One region of the Lelliottia sp. RD5 genome, then DNA from elsewhere that is predicted to be linked to it. Evidence: predicted binding sites of a transcription regulator. Region 1 holds the regulator's gene; each other region holds the start of a gene.
What was found. Region 1 encodes sigma-54, which starts transcription at its own class of promoters, with help from an activator protein. Its sites were predicted from a motif close to GTTGGCACANNTTTCGCTNT; they were not measured.

Region 1 (3,932 bases):
GCTTCCAGCGAGAAAGGTAAGCGCGTGACAACCGTACTGGTTCCGTCCCAGTTGCAGGACAAAGGTAAAACCCAGGCTCCCGCACAGCAAAAGAGTAACTAATTCGTTATGGCAACATTAACTGCAAAAAACCTCGCCAAAGCCTACAAAGGCCGCCGCGTCGTGGAAGATGTCAGTCTGACCGTTAACTCCGGCGAAATTGTTGGCCTGTTGGGTCCTAACGGTGCAGGTAAAACCACCACCTTTTACATGGTGGTCGGCATTGTTCCGCGCGACGCGGGCAACATCATCATTGATGATGAAGACATTAGCCTGCTGCCGCTGCACGCCCGCGCGCGTCGCGGAATTGGCTATCTGCCGCAGGAAGCGTCTATTTTCCGCCGTCTTAGCGTGTTCGACAATCTGATGGCCGTCCTGCAAATCCGTGACGATTTGACCTCCGAGCAGCGTCAGGATCGCGCCAACGAATTGATGGAAGAGTTCCATATTGAACACCTGCGTGACAGCCTCGGCCAGGCACTTTCGGGCGGTGAACGCCGTCGAGTAGAAATTGCCCGCGCACTGGCAGCCAATCCGAAATTTATCCTTTTGGATGAACCGTTTGCCGGCGTCGACCCTATCTCCGTTATCGACATTAAACGTATCATTGAACATCTGCGCGACAGCGGTCTTGGTGTGCTGATTACCGACCACAACGTGCGTGAAACGCTGGCAGTTTGTGAGCGTGCATATATCGTCAGCCAGGGCCATTTGATTGCTCACGGCACGCCACTCGAAATCCTCGAAGATGAACATGTTAAGCGCGTGTACCTTGGGGAAGACTTCAGACTCTGATAGGGTAGAGGTTAAGTCACGCAGGACCGGAGAAAAACGCCCTGAACATGAAGCAAGGTTTGCAATTACGGCTCAGCCAACAGTTGGCGATGACGCCACAGTTACAACAGGCAATCCGTCTGTTGCAACTGTCAACGTTAGAACTTCAGCAGGAACTGCAGCAAGCGCTGGACAGTAATCCACTGCTGGAGCAAACCGATCTTCATGATGAGGTAGATACCCAGGAAAAGCAGGACACCGAAACGCTCGATACGGCAGATGCCCTTGAACAAAAAGAGATGCCTGACGAGTTACCGCTGGATGCCAGCTGGGATGAAATTTACACCGCTGGAACGCCATCCGGCACGCGCGCTGATTATCAGGATGATGAGCTACCGGTTTATCAGGGTGAAACTACGCAGTCGCTACAGGATTATCTGATGTGGCAGGTGGAGTTGACCCCTTTCACCGAAACCGATCGCGCGATTGCCACGTCCATTGTCGATGCAGTGGATGACACCGGGTATTTAACGGTAACCCTGGACGAGATTCTGGAAAGCATGGGTGATAGCGAAATCGAACTCGACGAGATCGAAGCCGTCCTCAAACGCATTCAACGCTTTGACCCGGTCGGCGTCGCAGCAAAAGATCTACGCGACTGTTTGCTGATCCAGCTTTCTCAGTTTGCAAAAGAGACGCCAAGACTCGACGAAGCGCGACTGATTATCAGCGAACATTTAGATTTGCTGGCGAATCATGATTTCCGCAGTCTGATGCGCGTTACGCGACTCAAAGAAGACGTGCTGAAAGAAGCGGTGAGTCTGATCCAGTCGCTCGATCCCCGTCCGGGGCAATCGATCCAAACCGGCGAACCCGAATATGTGATTCCTGACGTCCTGGTCCGAAAGCACAACGGTCTCTGGACCGTGGAACTCAATTCCGACAGCATTCCCCGCCTGCAAATCAACCAGCAATACGCGTCCATGTGCACCAGTGCGCGGAACGACTCCGACAATCAATATATTCGTAGCAATCTTCAGGAAGCGCGATGGCTGATCAAAAGCCTCGAAAGCCGAAATGATACGCTGCTACGCGTGAGTCGATGCATTGTGGAACAGCAGCAAGGCTTTTTTGAGCAGGGCGAAGAATTTATGAAACCGATGGTCCTGGCAGATATTGCTCAGGCCGTTGAGATGCACGAATCGACCATTTCGCGTGTGACCACGCAGAAGTATCTGCACAGTCCGCGTGGTATTTTTGAGCTTAAGTATTTCTTCTCCAGTCATGTGAATACCGAAGGCGGTGGCGAAGCCTCGTCGACGGCCATTCGTGCTCTGGTGAAGAAGTTGATCGCCGCGGAAAACCCCGCGAAGCCACTGAGTGACAGTAAGTTAACCACCCTGCTGTCCGATCAGGGTATCATGGTGGCACGTCGTACTGTTGCGAAGTATCGAGAGTCTTTATCCATTCCGCCGTCTAACCAGCGTAAACAACTGGTTTGACACAACCGATAAGGAAGACACTATGCAGCTCAACATCACAGGACACAATGTCGAAATCACTGAGGCTTTACGCGATTTTTTAAACACTAAATTCGCGAAGCTGGAGCAGTATTTCGAGAGGATTAATCAGGTCTACATTGTGTTGAAAGTGGAGAAAGTGACTCATATCTCGGACGCAACCCTGCACATAAATGGGGGTGAAATCCATGCCAGTGCGGAAGGGCAAGACATGTACGCGGCTATCGACGGCTTGATTGACAAGCTTGCGCGACAGCTTAATAAACATAAAGATAAACTGAAACAACACTGATTGTCCGAGCAGTTAACGGGTGCAGGGCGGCCTGTTGTAAAACACAACAGGCCATATGTACAGTTAGCGCTTAGGTGAAATTATGATGAACAACGATTCCGGTCTTCAATTAAGTCATGTCCTTAACCAGGAATGTACCCGCAGTGGCGTTCACTGCCAGAGCAAAAAACGCGCTCTGGAAATCATCAGTGAACTGGCCGCAAAACAGTTAAGCCTGCCACCTCAGGTGGTGTTTGAGGCCATCCTGACCCGTGAAAAAATGGGCAGTACCGGTATCGGCAATGGTATTGCCATTCCGCATGGCAAGCTGGAGGAGGACACCCTGCGCGCCGTTGGCGTGTTTGTCCAACTGGAAACGCCAATCGCATTTGACGCGATTGATAACCAGCCCGTCGATCTGCTTTTCGCGCTGCTGGTGCCTGCTGACCAGACCAAAACCCATTTGCACACGCTCTCGCTAGTGGCCAAGCGTCTGGCAGATAAAACAATTTGCCGCCGTCTGCGCGCAGCCCAAAGTGATGAAGAACTCTATCAAATTATCACCGAAGTGGAAGGCAATCAGGATGATGCGTAACCATAAGATGACCTCCACATCTGCAGGCGCGAGGAGAAACGGAACATGGTGCTGATGATCGTCAGCGGTCGTTCGGGCTCGGGGAAATCCGTGGCCCTTCGGGCGCTCGAAGATATGGGTTTTTACTGCGTCGATAACCTTCCGGTTGTGTTGTTACCAGAACTGGCGCGTACGCTGGCTGACAGACAAATTTCTGCGGCCGTCAGCATCGACGTCCGTAATATGCCGGAATCGCCGGAAGTCTTTGAGCAGGCGATGAGCAGCCTGCCAGAAACCTTCACTCCGCAATTGCTGTTCCTGGATGCCGATCGCAACACGCTGATTCGTCGCTACAGTGATACCCGACGTTTGCATCCGCTTTCCAGTAAAAATCTCTCTCTCGAGAGCGCTATCGACGAAGAGAGTGATTTGCTGGAACCGCTGCGTTCTCGTGCCGATCTGATTGTCGACACCTCCGAGATGTCGGTTCACGAACTGGCCGAGATGCTGCGCACCCGTTTGCTGGGTAAACGTGAGCGTGAACTCACCATGGTGTTCGAATCGTTTGGCTTCAAACATGGGATCCCTATCGATGCGGATTATGTGTTTGACGTACGCTTCCTGCCCAACCCGCACTGGGATCCTAAACTGCGTCCAATGACCGGTCTGGATAAGCCTGTCGCAGCATTCCTCGACAGACACACAGAAGTTCACAATTTTATATACCAGACGCGAAGCTACCTTGAGCTATGGT
Region 2 (3,932 bases), on a different contig from region 1:
TCATGCTGTGGATAGCGGCGATTGCCGAGGTCAGTGGTCCGCTGCTGATCAGCTATTTTATCGACAATATGGTCGCGAAAAGCTACATGCCATTAGGGCTGGTGGCCGGGCTGGGTGTGGCCTATGTGGGCCTGCAACTGCTGGCCGCCTCGCTGCATTATGCGCAATCGCTACTGTTCAATCAGGCAGCGGTCGGCGTCGTGCAGCAGTTGCGCACGGATGTGATGGACGCCGCACTGCGCCAGCCGCTGAGTGAATTCGATACCCAACCCGTCGGGCAGGTGATTTCGCGCGTCACCAACGACACCGAAGTGATCCGCGATCTGTACGTCACCGTCGTGGCCACGGTTCTGCGTAGCGCAGCGTTAATTGGCGCCATGCTGGTGGCGATGTTCAGCCTCGAATGGCGGATGGCGCTGGTGGCGATTACCATTTTCCCGGCAGTGATGATTGTGATGGTCATTTATCAGCGCTATAGCACGCCTATTGTGCGTCGACTGCGTGCCTATCTCGCTGATATTAATGACGGCTTCAACGAAGTTATTAACGGCATGAGCGTGATTCAGCAGTTCCGCCAGCAGGGGCGTTTTGGTGAGCGTATGGGCGAGGCAAGCCGCTCGCACTACATGGCCCGCATGCAAACGCTGCGTCTTGACGGTTTCCTGCTGCGCCCGCTACTGAGCCTGTTTTCGGCCCTGGTGCTGTGCGGTCTGCTGATGCTGTTTGGTTTCGGCTCCGGTGGCACAATTGAAGTCGGCGTGCTGTATGCGTTTATTAGCTATCTGGGGCGTCTGAACGAGCCGCTGATTGAGCTAACGACGCAGCAATCCATGCTGCAACAGGCGGTGGTGGCGGGGGAGCGCGTATTTGAGCTGATGGACCGCCCGCGTCAGACCTATGGCGATGATGAGCGTGAGCTGCAAAGCGGCGCCATTGCGATTGAAAATGTCTCTTTCGCCTATCGCGAGGATCGGCTGGTGCTTCAGGATATCAACCTTGACATCCCGTCGCGCAGCTTTGTGGCGCTGGTGGGGCATACGGGGAGCGGGAAGAGTACGCTCGCCAGCCTGTTGATGGGCTACTATCCGCTGAGCCACGGCGAAATCCGCATTGATGGCCGACCGCTAGCTTCACTGAGTCACGGCGTGCTGCGCAAAGGGGTAGCGATGGTGCAGCAGGATCCGGTGGTGATGGCTGACTCCTTCTTTTCCAACGTCACGCTGGGACGGCCGTTTACGGAAGAACAGGTCTGGGACGTGCTGGAGAAAGTCCAACTCGCCGATCTGGTTCGCGGTATGAACGACGGAATATTCACGATGCTCGGTGAGCAGGGGAATACGCTTTCCGTCGGACAGAAACAGCTGCTGGCGCTGGCGCGCGTGCTGATTGAAACGCCGCAGGTGCTGATCCTGGATGAAGCGACCGCCAGTATAGATTCGGGTACCGAGCAGGCCATTCAGCAGGCGCTGGCTGCCGTCAGAGAGCACACCACGCTGGTGGTGATTGCACACCGCCTTTCGACGATTGTCGATGCGGACACCATTCTGGTGCTGCATCGCGGACAAGCCGTTGAGCGTGGGAATCACCGCCAGCTGCTTGAGGCTAAAGGGCGCTACTGGCAAATGTATCAATTGCAGCTTGCCGGTGAAGAGCTGGCCGCCAGCACACGCGAAGAGGAATCGCTGAGCGCGTAATGCACCAGAATTACGCACATTGCTAACAGGGATTTTCTGTTGGTGCAAAAATACAACGCATCATGCACTGTCATGGTGCGTTTTTTTTAGTTAAGCCCGAAATCCCCCCTCGCTTCGCCACGCCAGCCTGATTTTGTCCTCTTTTCCAACTCTGGCACAGGGCTTGCAATATCTCTTTCGTAAACGCTGCGGCCATTATTGAATTCTGACTGGAGGGGATCTATGAAGCTGGTTACGGTTGTCATCAAACCATTCAAACTCGAAGACGTACGTGAAGCGTTGTCTTCAATGGGTATTCAGGGACTGACGGTCACCGAAGTGAAAGGCTTTGGTCGTCAGAAGGGTCATGCGGAGCTCTATCGTGGAGCAGAATACAGCGTCAACTTCCTGCCTAAAGTGAAGATTGATGTGGCGATTGCTGACGATCAGCTTGATGAAGTGATCGATGTGGTCAGCAAAGCGGCCTACACCGGCAAAATTGGCGACGGCAAAATTTTCGTTGCCGAATTGCAGCGCGTCATTCGCATCCGTACGGGCGAAGCTGACGAAGCGGCACTGTAAGTAACTCCTGGCACACAGTGATAGGGATCGAGAAAATGAAGAAAACAACAATCAAACTGGCTCTGGGGTCTCTGGCACTGCTGCCGGGCCTGGCAATGGCGGCCCCTGCGGTGGCTGATAAAGCCGATAACGCTTTTATGATGATTTGCACCGCGCTGGTGCTGTTCATGACTATTCCTGGCATCGCGCTGTTCTACGGCGGCTTAATCCGCGGTAAAAACGTTCTGTCGATGCTGACTCAGGTTGCCGTCACGTTCGCGCTGGTCTGCGTGCTGTGGGTGGTTTACGGCTATTCACTCGCGTTCGGCGAAGGCAACGCCTTCTTCGGCAACTTTAACTGGGTAATGCTGAAAAATATTGAACTGACCGCTTTGATGGGCAGTTTCTACCAGTATATCCACGTCGCGTTCCAGGGCTCTTTTGCCGCGATTACGGTTGGCCTGATTGTTGGCGCGCTGGCGGAGCGTATTCGCTTCTCAGCGGTGCTCATTTTCGTGGTGGTTTGGCTGACGCTCTCTTATGTGCCAATCGCGCATATGGTCTGGGGCGGCGGTCTGCTGGCTTCCCATGGCGCGCTGGACTTCGCAGGCGGTACGGTTGTCCACATTAACGCCGCGGTAGCCGGCCTGGTGGGTGCATACCTGATTGGCAAGCGCGTAGGTTTTGGCAAAGAAGCGTTTAAACCGCACAACCTGCCGATGGTCTTCACGGGCACCGCGATTCTGTACTTTGGCTGGTTTGGCTTCAACGCTGGCTCTGCGAGCGCCGCGAACGAAATCGCCGCTCTGGCCTTTGTGAACACGGTTGTCGCAACCGCTGGCGCAATCCTTTCATGGGTGTTCGGTGAGTGGGTAGTACGTGGTAAACCGTCTCTGCTGGGCGCGTGTTCCGGTGCAATTGCCGGTCTGGTCGGTATCACGCCAGCCTGTGGTTATGTGGGCGTAGGCGGAGCACTCATCGTGGGTCTGGTTGCCGGTCTGGCAGGTCTGTGGGGCGTGACTGCATTGAAACGTATTCTGCGTGTAGATGACCCTTGTGATGTCTTCGGCGTGCACGGTGTTTGCGGTATCGTTGGCTGCATCATGACCGGTATCTTTGCCTCAACGTCCCTGGGCGGTGTGGGTTATGCAGAAGGTGTGACCATGGGCCATCAGGTTCTGGTTCAGCTGGAAAGCATCGGCGTGACGATTGTCTGGTCTGGTGTCGTCGCCTTCATCGCCTACAAACTTGCTGATATGACCGTGGGTCTGCGTGTACCGGAAGAGCAGGAACGCGAAGGTCTGGACGTCAACAGCCATGGCGAGAATGCGTATAACGCGTAATAAAAGCAAAAAGGCAACTTACGTTGCCTTTTTAATGTTTCATCCTCTCCCGTGGGAGAGGGCTGGGGTGAGGGGAGCAGACCGCACAAGGTCCAGGCAAAAAGGCAACGTAAGTTGCCTTTTTTAATGTTTCCCCCTCTCCCGTGGGAGAGGGCTGGGGTGAGGGCATCAGCCTGCACAAGGCTTAACCGCGATTTCGCATCACCCCTTCCTGTACCGTCGAAGCCACCAGAACACCATCCTGAGTATAAAACTCACCGCGCACAAAGCCGCGCGCGCTGGATGCAGACGTACTTTCCACGCTGTACAGCAGCCATTCGTTCATATCAAACGGGCGGTGGAACCACATGGAGTG
Region 3 (3,932 bases), on a different contig from region 1:
CATCCAGAACGCAGCGTTTGAGCGAAAAACCGTCGTGCACATCAGTTTGCGATGTCATATTTGACTCCCTCATACTTTGGCGACAACCGGGCGGCCAAGCAGTCCTTGAGGACGGAAAATGAGGATCACCACCAGTAATCCAAACGAAAACACATCTTTGTAATCAGAATTCACCATCCCCGAAAATTGTGCCTCGGCGATCCCGAGAATCAATCCGCCCAGCATCGCCCCCGGCAGCGACCCAATCCCGCCGAGAACCGCAGCCGTAAAGGCTTTGATGCCGATAACAAACCCGACGTAAAAATCAAAGGTGCCGTAGTTCATGGTAATCAACACACCCGCAAGGCCAGCCATGGCTGCACCAATCACGAACACCAGCGAAATAATCCGGTCCGTGTTTATACCTAAAATCGACGCCATTTTGCGGTCCTGCTGAACGGCGCGGCACATGCGTCCTAATCGGGTATTGCTGATTATCCAGGTGAGCAGCAGCATGCCTGCGAACGAGGCAATCAGAATAAACACTTTGGTATAGGTGACCTGGACAAACCCCTCGCCAAGGTGAAAACGGAACACGCCATCCAGCATTGTTGGCACGCCTTGCTGACGCGGCCCCTGGCTGATTTGTGCATAGTTTTGCAGGATTAATGACATCCCGATGGCCGAGATCAGCGGAGCCAGACGCGTTGAGTTGCGCAGCGGTTTATAAGCGATGCGTTCAATCGTCCAGCCATAGACGCCCGTCACGATAATGGTGAAAACCAGCGTGCCGAGGATTAATAACGGAAATGACTCCAGGCCAAACCAGGCGAGCAACGCCAGGCCGATGGCGCTGAGATAGGCGGAAATCATATACACTTCGCCGTGAGCGAAATTTATCATCCCGATAATGCCGTATACCATCGTATAGCCGATGGCAATGAGTCCGTAAACGGAACCTAGCGTTAAGCCGTTGATCAACTGCTGAAGAAAGAATGTGCTCATCACCGCGCGCTCGTGTTATGGGCTGCACGACACATGCGTGCAGCCTGATGGTTATATCGCGTCGATAAAAAGCTATCGACGTTGAGCGTGACGCCGTTCCGTTACGGCACTTCGGTATATTTCCCTTTGTCATCCCACTGATACACGACGTAGTCGGAGACTTTCAGGTCACCCTTGTCATCCCAGGATTTTTTGCCCATCACCGTTTCAACCGGATTGGCCTTCAGCCAGGCGCTGGCTTTGGCAGAATCCGTACCGCCAGTCGCTTTAAAGGCTGCGGCGATGGCTTGAACAGAGGCGTAGGAATAAAGGGTGTAACCTTCGGGTTCAAATTTACTGGTGCGGAATTTCTCGATGACGGCTTTGCCGTCGGGGATCAAACGGGGATCTTTGCCAAAGGTCATGTAAATACCGTTGGTGTATTTCGGCCCACCTGCCGCGGTCACCATCTCTTCGTTGACGATACAGTCGCCGGAGAAGAATTTGGCCTGCACGCCTTGCTCACGCATCTGACGCACCAGTGGACCGGCTTCCGGGTGACAGCCACCGAAGAACACGACATCCGGTTTTTGCGCGCCAATTTTCGTGACCAGGGCGTTGAAGTCTTTCTCACCGCGCGACAAGCCTTCGTACATCACGTCATTAACGCCACGCTTTGCCAGCGCGGCTTTCGTCGCATCCGCCAGTCCCTGACCGTAGGTGTCTTTATCGTGAATGATCACCACCCGTTTGGCCTTCAGCTTATCAATAATAAAATCGCTGGCGACTTTCCCTTGCTGATCGTCACGTCCGCACATGCGGAACATATCGCTCATGCCGCGTTCGGTGATTAACGGGTTGGTAGAGCCTGGAGTGATGGCCAGGACGCCTGCATCGTTGTACACCTCGGAGGCAGGCATCGTCGACGATGAGCAAAAATGCCCGACAACCGCTTTGACTTTGTCCTGATCAACCAGACGGTTAGCGACGGAGACGGCCTGTTTAGGCTCGCAGGCGTCATCACCCTGAACCAGCTTAATCTTTTCTCCGTTGATCCCACCGGCGGCATTGATATCTTCGGCGGCCTGAGTCGCCCCATGCCAGTACTGATCGCCATAGGTCGCGTTTGGCCCGGTGAATGGCCCCGCGACGCCAATGACGATATCCGCCTGAGCGGAAAATGCCGTGACCAGACAACCTGCTACTACAAGAGAAAGGGGACTTCTGAGTAATTTCAGCGACATTATTATGTTCCTTAGCAAAGAGGTTTTTGCACCACGGACCAAAACCTGAAGGCAGATGGCGCAGTCAATCCAAAAACAAAAGCGAGAACAAAATGCACGAAACAAACGCGAGCCTGACAATATCCTGCTGATACGACGAGATTTCCTGTCACCCTTTACGGGCAGGAACATTAAGCAAAATGGTTGCCAGAGTGGATAACCCGTTGCGGGGTTTTGACTTATTTCAGTATAGAGCGCCGTTTTATGCGCTCTGGCGGCATCAACTGAAATTACAGCGGGGATCACATCTCATTAACAATAATGCCCGCCACGTGTGCAACGGTCACGATTCAAGCTATTTTGCACCAGGAAAGCCCATGAGGATGGTGTTGTTATCGGTGTTTGAACACGCTGCGCCGCACGCCTGACGCTGGCGTTGAGAAGTCCCTGGGCATTCTGTGATAAAATCGTTTTCTTTTTTTATCAGGAGTGTCTGCAATGACTGAAGGCCCATTAACTGAAAACGAACTGGAGTGGCTGGAAGAGACGTTGATGTCTTACGGTCATGAGGATGCGTCCGTGATTGACGTTTCCGAGCTTGACGGCATGCTTACCGCGGTTTTATCGGGTCCGGTAGTCGTTGAACCCGATACCTGGCTGGTGGCGGTGTGGGGCGGTCAAAAGTATGTTCCGCGCTGGAAAAACGATCGCGAAATGAACCGATTTATCGATCTCTGCTTTAAGCATTTGAACGATATCGCTGAGCGGCTGAGTGATTATCCCGATCAGTTTGAACCGGTTTTCGGGGTTAACGACGTGGACGGGAAAAGCTACACCGTGGTGGAAGAGTGGTGTTACGGCTATATGCGCGGGATGGCACTGACCGACTGGTCATCGTTGCCGGAAGCGCTGAAAGCCGATTTAGACATCATTACGCTGCACGGAACGGAAGCGAATGCCGAACAGCTGGATGAATTGACCGAAGACGAATATCACGCCAGCATTGAACGAATCAAACCGGCGGCGCTTCGTTTATATAACTACTGGGTGGCGAACCCGCTGGTGACCGTGGCCCAGCAACCGATCATCAATGGTACGAAAGTGGGCCGTAACGATCCTTGTCCGTGCGGCAGCGGTAAGAAATTCAAAAGCTGCTGTTTGCATTAATTGCATTGATAAAAATAGGGCTCATTATGAGCCCCTTTTCTTAACCGATTTCCGGTAACAATCCTGCTGCGATTGAAAACTGTACCAGGATAACCACAATACCGCAGGTGAATACCATTGCCAGAAGCGGTTTGCCCCCCCATACCCGATAGCCTGAGTCAGGATGTTGCTGACGGCTTTTCCATGCCAGAAGGGAAGGAAGCAGCAGCGCAAGCACGGCGAGCGCCACGCCCGCGTACCCCAGCGCCATCACAAATCCGCGTGGATAAAACAGCGCGAAGGCGAGTGGCGGCAAGAAGGTCACAACGCCAGTCTGGATGCGGCCACCGACGGAGCGACGGCGCTGGAACAAGTCCGCCAGATAATCGAACAGACCCAGCGCCACGCCGAGGAAAGAGGTCGCCAGCGCAAGGTCGGCAAACAGATGAACCGCCAGCTCAACATGCGGCGAGGCTACCACTTCACGCAGCGCCTGAAGGAATCCATTCAAACCGGAATGGTCAGCCATTAAGCCGATAAACGTCGAGGAATCGATGCTGCCCAACGTCACCAGTTGCCAGAAGATATAAGCAATTAATG
Region 4 (3,932 bases), 470 kb from region 1:
CGGGCATGGTGGTTTCAAATCCCAGGCCGAAAAACACCACTTTGCGCGTTGGATTTTCCGCCGCCAGCTTCAGCGCATCCACAGGAGAATAGACAATTCGCACATCCGCACCGCGCGCTCTGGCCTGTAACAGTGAACCGTTTTTGCCCGGCACGCGCATTGCATCGCCAAAAGTGCAGAAAATCACGCCCGGCTGGCTGGCGATTTCGAGGCAATTATCGATACGGCCCATCGGCAGCACGCACACTGGACAGCCCGGACCGTGGATAAACTCGATGTTCTCCGGCAGCAACTGGTCAAGGCCAAACTTAAAGATGGCATGCGTGTGTCCGCCGCACACTTCCATAATCCGCAGCGGACGCTGCGCGGTGTACTCGAGTAATGTTGCCCGAATCTTAAGGTGGGTGATAAGCCGCATCACCTGTTCTGGCGCACGATATTCATCAACGTAGCGCATCGGCTATCGCTCCTCGCCATACAGCAGCGCGCCGACGTCGGGCTCGACGTCGAACATATTTTGCAGCGCCGCCAGGGTGTCGCGGGCTTCGTCCTCGTCAATCATGCTCATCGCAAAACCCACGTGGACCAGCACCCACTGGCCAAGACGCGATGCGCCAGTTTCATCCACGCACCCGACCAGCGTGAGATCAACGTCGCGGAGCACGCCGCAGACTTCTACTTTCGCCTGATTGCCATCGATGGAATGAATTTGTCCCGGAACGCCTATGCACATCGTTCGTTCTCCAGCCACGCAAGCCAGCTTTCCATGCCGTCGCCGCGCGTGGCGGACACCAGCAGGATCTGAATATCCGGGTTCACCTCGCGCGCGTAGGCCAGGCATTTATCGACATCAAAATTCAGATACGGCAGCAGGTCGATTTTATTGAGCAGCATCAGTGAGGCAGCGGCAAACATATGCGGGTATTTCAGCGGCTTGTCTTCCCCTTCGGTCACGGACAGCACCGCGACTTTGTGGCGTTCGCCCAGATCAAAGCTCGCCGGACACACCAGATTGCCGACGTTTTCGATAAACAGAATGCCCTTGTCCGCCAGCGGCAGACGCGGCGCGGCGTCGGCGATCATTTGCGCATCCAGATGGCAGCCTTTACCGGTATTCACCTGAATGGCCGGGGTGCCGGTTTCGCGGATACGCGCGGCGTCATTCACGGTTTGCTGATCGCCTTCGATAACGGCGCAGGGGACGCTGCCGTTCAGGCGTTTGAGCGTTTCGGTTAGCAGAGTGGTTTTGCCGGAACCGGGGCTGGAAACCAGGTTCAGCACCAGCTGTTGACGCGCGGCAAAGCGCGCGCGATTGCGCGCAGCCAGCTGATTATTCTTGTCCAGCACGTTGATTTCGACTTCCAACATTTTGCGCTGGCTCATGCCTGGCGCATGCGTTCCCGCTTTGCCGTGGCCGTAATGCAGATCGCCTGCATCCGACGGCTTCGGTGCGAACCGAATGCCGGTTAGCGCCGCCGTGGCACGCGGTGCAGGGGCGAAGGGGGCAGAGCGAAACGCGGAATGGGGGCGATGCTCATCGCCTTCGATATACAGGTTGCCTTCGGCGCAACCGCAGGTACTACACATGATTTACTCCTGGTCTATTTCGAGGCGCTGAATCTGCAAACCGTCGTCCGCCACGATGCGCAGCCCAACGTTCTGGCACTGCGGGCAGAGGCGCACTTTAGAGGACAACAACGTGACGTACTGCTGGCAGTGTTCGCACCAGCATTCGGCCTGCTGTTCTTCTATATGCAGCTGGCAGCCTTCTGCCAGCGTGTCGCGGCACACCAGCTCAAAGCAAAAGGTAAGGGCGCTGGTTTCGACGCAGGAAAATGCCCCCACTTTCAGCCACACGCCCGTCACGCGTTTCGCGTGGTGCGCTTTTGCCTGCTGTTCGATTAACTCCAGCGCTCGCTGGCAGAGGGTGATTTCGTGCATGACGCCTCCTCAATGATTTGCCCCATTAATGCAATAACGATGCCAGCTTAATTTTGATTAGGGTGTGACGATGACACTGCTGACGAAATGACACGTCGACAGGCTGTCGTTGACAGATTGCGTTGGATTAAATTCTATAAATTTCAACATGATAAAAATTGGCACAAAATCTGCTTAATAGCCGTATCTCCATTAACCGGATACCTGAGATGACTATTTGGGAAATTAGCGAAAAGGCGGATTACATCGCGCAGCGCCATCAATCACTGCAGGAACAATGGCAGCATTACTGTAATTCGCTGGTCCAGGGGATCACCCTGTCAAAAGCGCGTTTGCATCACGCCATGAGCTGTGCGGCACAAGAGGATTTGTGCTTTGTGCTGTTCGGTCACTTCATGATTTACGTCACCCTGGCGGATAACTTTAACAGCCACACCATTCAGTACTTCGTCGAGACGAAAGAGGGCGAAAGAGAGCTGATTGCGCAGGCGCAGTTGATGGCTGACGGCATGGTTGACGGTCACGTCAGCAACCGCGATCGCCAGCAGGTGCTTGAACACTATCTGGAAAAAATCGCACCTGTTTACAACAACCTCTATTCCGCGGTTGAGCACGATTTACCGGTGGATTTAAAAGCGTTGGTGAGCGAGCCGCGCACCGTCTGATGTTACGTGTCGAGAGGTGTCGATATGGCACTTTTTCGTCAAAAATGACTATGTCCTGAGGACTCCCCGGTGAACCGTTTTGTAATAGCTGACTCGACGGTCTGCATTGGCTGCCACACCTGTGAAGCGGCGTGTTCAGAAACACACCGTCTGCACGGGTTACAGTCGATGCCACGTTTGAAAGTCATGCGAAATGAGAAAGAGTCTGCGCCGCAGCTCTGCCATCATTGTGAAGATGCCCCCTGCGCGGGTGTCTGTCCCGTCAACGCCATCACCCGCGTTGAGGGGGCTGTGCAATTAAATGAAAGCCTGTGCGTGAGCTGCAAACTGTGCGGCATCGCCTGTCCATTTGGTGCCATTGAATTTTCCGGCAGCCGTCCGCTGCACATTCCCGCAAATGCAAATTCGCCAAAAGCGCCACCCGCGCCACCGGCTCCGGCGCGCGTCAGTACGCTGCTGGATTGGGTACCGGGCGTGCGTGCCGTGGCGGTGAAATGCGATTTGTGTAGCTTTGACGAACAAGGCCCCGCCTGTGTTCGCACCTGTCCGACAAAGGCGCTGATTTTAGTGAATATTCGTGATATTGCGCGCAGCAGCAAACGTAAACGCGAGCTGACCGTGAATACCGATTTCGGCGATCTGTCGCTGTTCCAGACGCAAAATGAGGGGGCGAAATGAACGCTGTCGATTTGATTATCAGCGCCGTCGCGTGCCTGACGGTGACGGCCGTTTTGTCACTCCTCTGCTCATTTTACAAGCCGCTGAGCGGCTGGGTTGCCGGGCTTGGCGGCGCAGTGGGGAGCGTGATGACGCTGGCTGCGGGCTTTGTCGTGTTGACGCGCGGACTGAATGCTGCGGCGGTGATGCCTTTTATTCACCACAGCATTGCCATTACGCCGCTCAACGCCATCTGGCTGCTGACCTTTGGCTTGTGCGGCCTGTTTATCAGCCTGTTTAACATCGACTGGCATCGTCATGCGCAGACCAAACCGAACGGGTTGTTGGTTAATTTGCTGTTGGCTACCGCCATTTGTGCCGTGGTTGCCAGCAATCTGGCGGCGCTGGTGGTGATGGCGGAAATCATGGCGCTTTGCGGGGTGTTTCTCACCGGCTGTATGCCGTCGGGCAAGCTGTGGTTTGTGCTGGGACGCCTCGGAACGCTGCTGCTGGCGCTGGCGTGCTGGTTGACGTGGCAACGCTACGGCTCGCTGGATCTGGTGTTGATCAATGAACGCACACCGATGCTGCCACTGGGCGCTGACATCTGGCTGCTGGGTATGGTGGGCTTTGGTTTGCTGGCCGGGATTATTCCGCTACACGGCTGGG

Region 2: glnK (P-II family nitrogen regulator) is a predicted target of sigma-54. The motif match lies at 1,845-1,864, and genes of this name have one in related genera.
Region 3: AC0LWE_RS14020 (branched-chain amino acid ABC transporter substrate-binding protein) is a predicted target of sigma-54. The motif match lies at 2,379-2,398, and genes of this name have one in related genera.
Region 4: hycA (formate hydrogenlyase regulator HycA) is a predicted target of sigma-54. The motif match lies at 2,099-2,118, and genes of this name have one in related genera.

What each region holds. Positions count from the first base shown of each region.
Region 1 is NZ_JBVYHQ010000002.1:81,630-85,561, reverse strand. Features, by position in the region: gene lptA (lipopolysaccharide ABC transporter substrate-binding protein LptA) at 1-102, shown strand, start outside; gene lptB (LPS export ABC transporter ATP-binding protein) at 109-834, shown strand; gene rpoN (RNA polymerase factor sigma-54) at 882-2,315, shown strand; gene hpf (ribosome hibernation promoting factor) at 2,338-2,625, shown strand; gene ptsN (PTS IIA-like nitrogen regulatory protein PtsN) at 2,708-3,199, shown strand; gene rapZ (RNase adapter RapZ) at 3,245-3,932, shown strand, end outside.
Region 2 is NZ_JBVYHQ010000004.1:157,924-161,855, forward strand. Features, by position in the region: gene AC0LWE_RS14880 (SmdB family multidrug efflux ABC transporter permease/ATP-binding protein) at 1-1,694, shown strand, start outside; gene glnK (P-II family nitrogen regulator) at 1,917-2,255, shown strand; gene amtB (ammonium transporter AmtB) at 2,291-3,577, shown strand; gene tesB (acyl-CoA thioesterase II) at 3,762-3,932, opposite strand, start outside.
Region 3 is NZ_JBVYHQ010000003.1:621,661-625,592, forward strand. Features, by position in the region: gene livM (high-affinity branched-chain amino acid ABC transporter permease LivM) at 1-58, opposite strand, end outside; gene AC0LWE_RS14015 (ABC transporter permease subunit) at 70-984, opposite strand; gene AC0LWE_RS14020 (branched-chain amino acid ABC transporter substrate-binding protein) at 1,086-2,207, opposite strand; gene AC0LWE_RS14025 (YecA/YgfB family protein) at 2,685-3,353, shown strand; gene tyrP (tyrosine transporter TyrP) at 3,394-3,932, opposite strand, start outside.
Region 4 is NZ_JBVYHQ010000002.1:554,524-558,455, forward strand. Features, by position in the region: gene hypD (hydrogenase formation protein HypD) at 1-457, opposite strand, end outside; gene AC0LWE_RS10370 (HypC/HybG/HupF family hydrogenase formation chaperone) at 461-733, opposite strand; gene hypB (hydrogenase nickel incorporation protein HypB) at 724-1,587, opposite strand; gene hypA (hydrogenase maturation nickel metallochaperone HypA) at 1,591-1,941, opposite strand; gene hycA (formate hydrogenlyase regulator HycA) at 2,151-2,606, shown strand; gene AC0LWE_RS10390 (4Fe-4S dicluster domain-containing protein) at 2,676-3,284, shown strand; gene hycC (formate hydrogenlyase subunit 3) at 3,281-3,932, shown strand, end outside.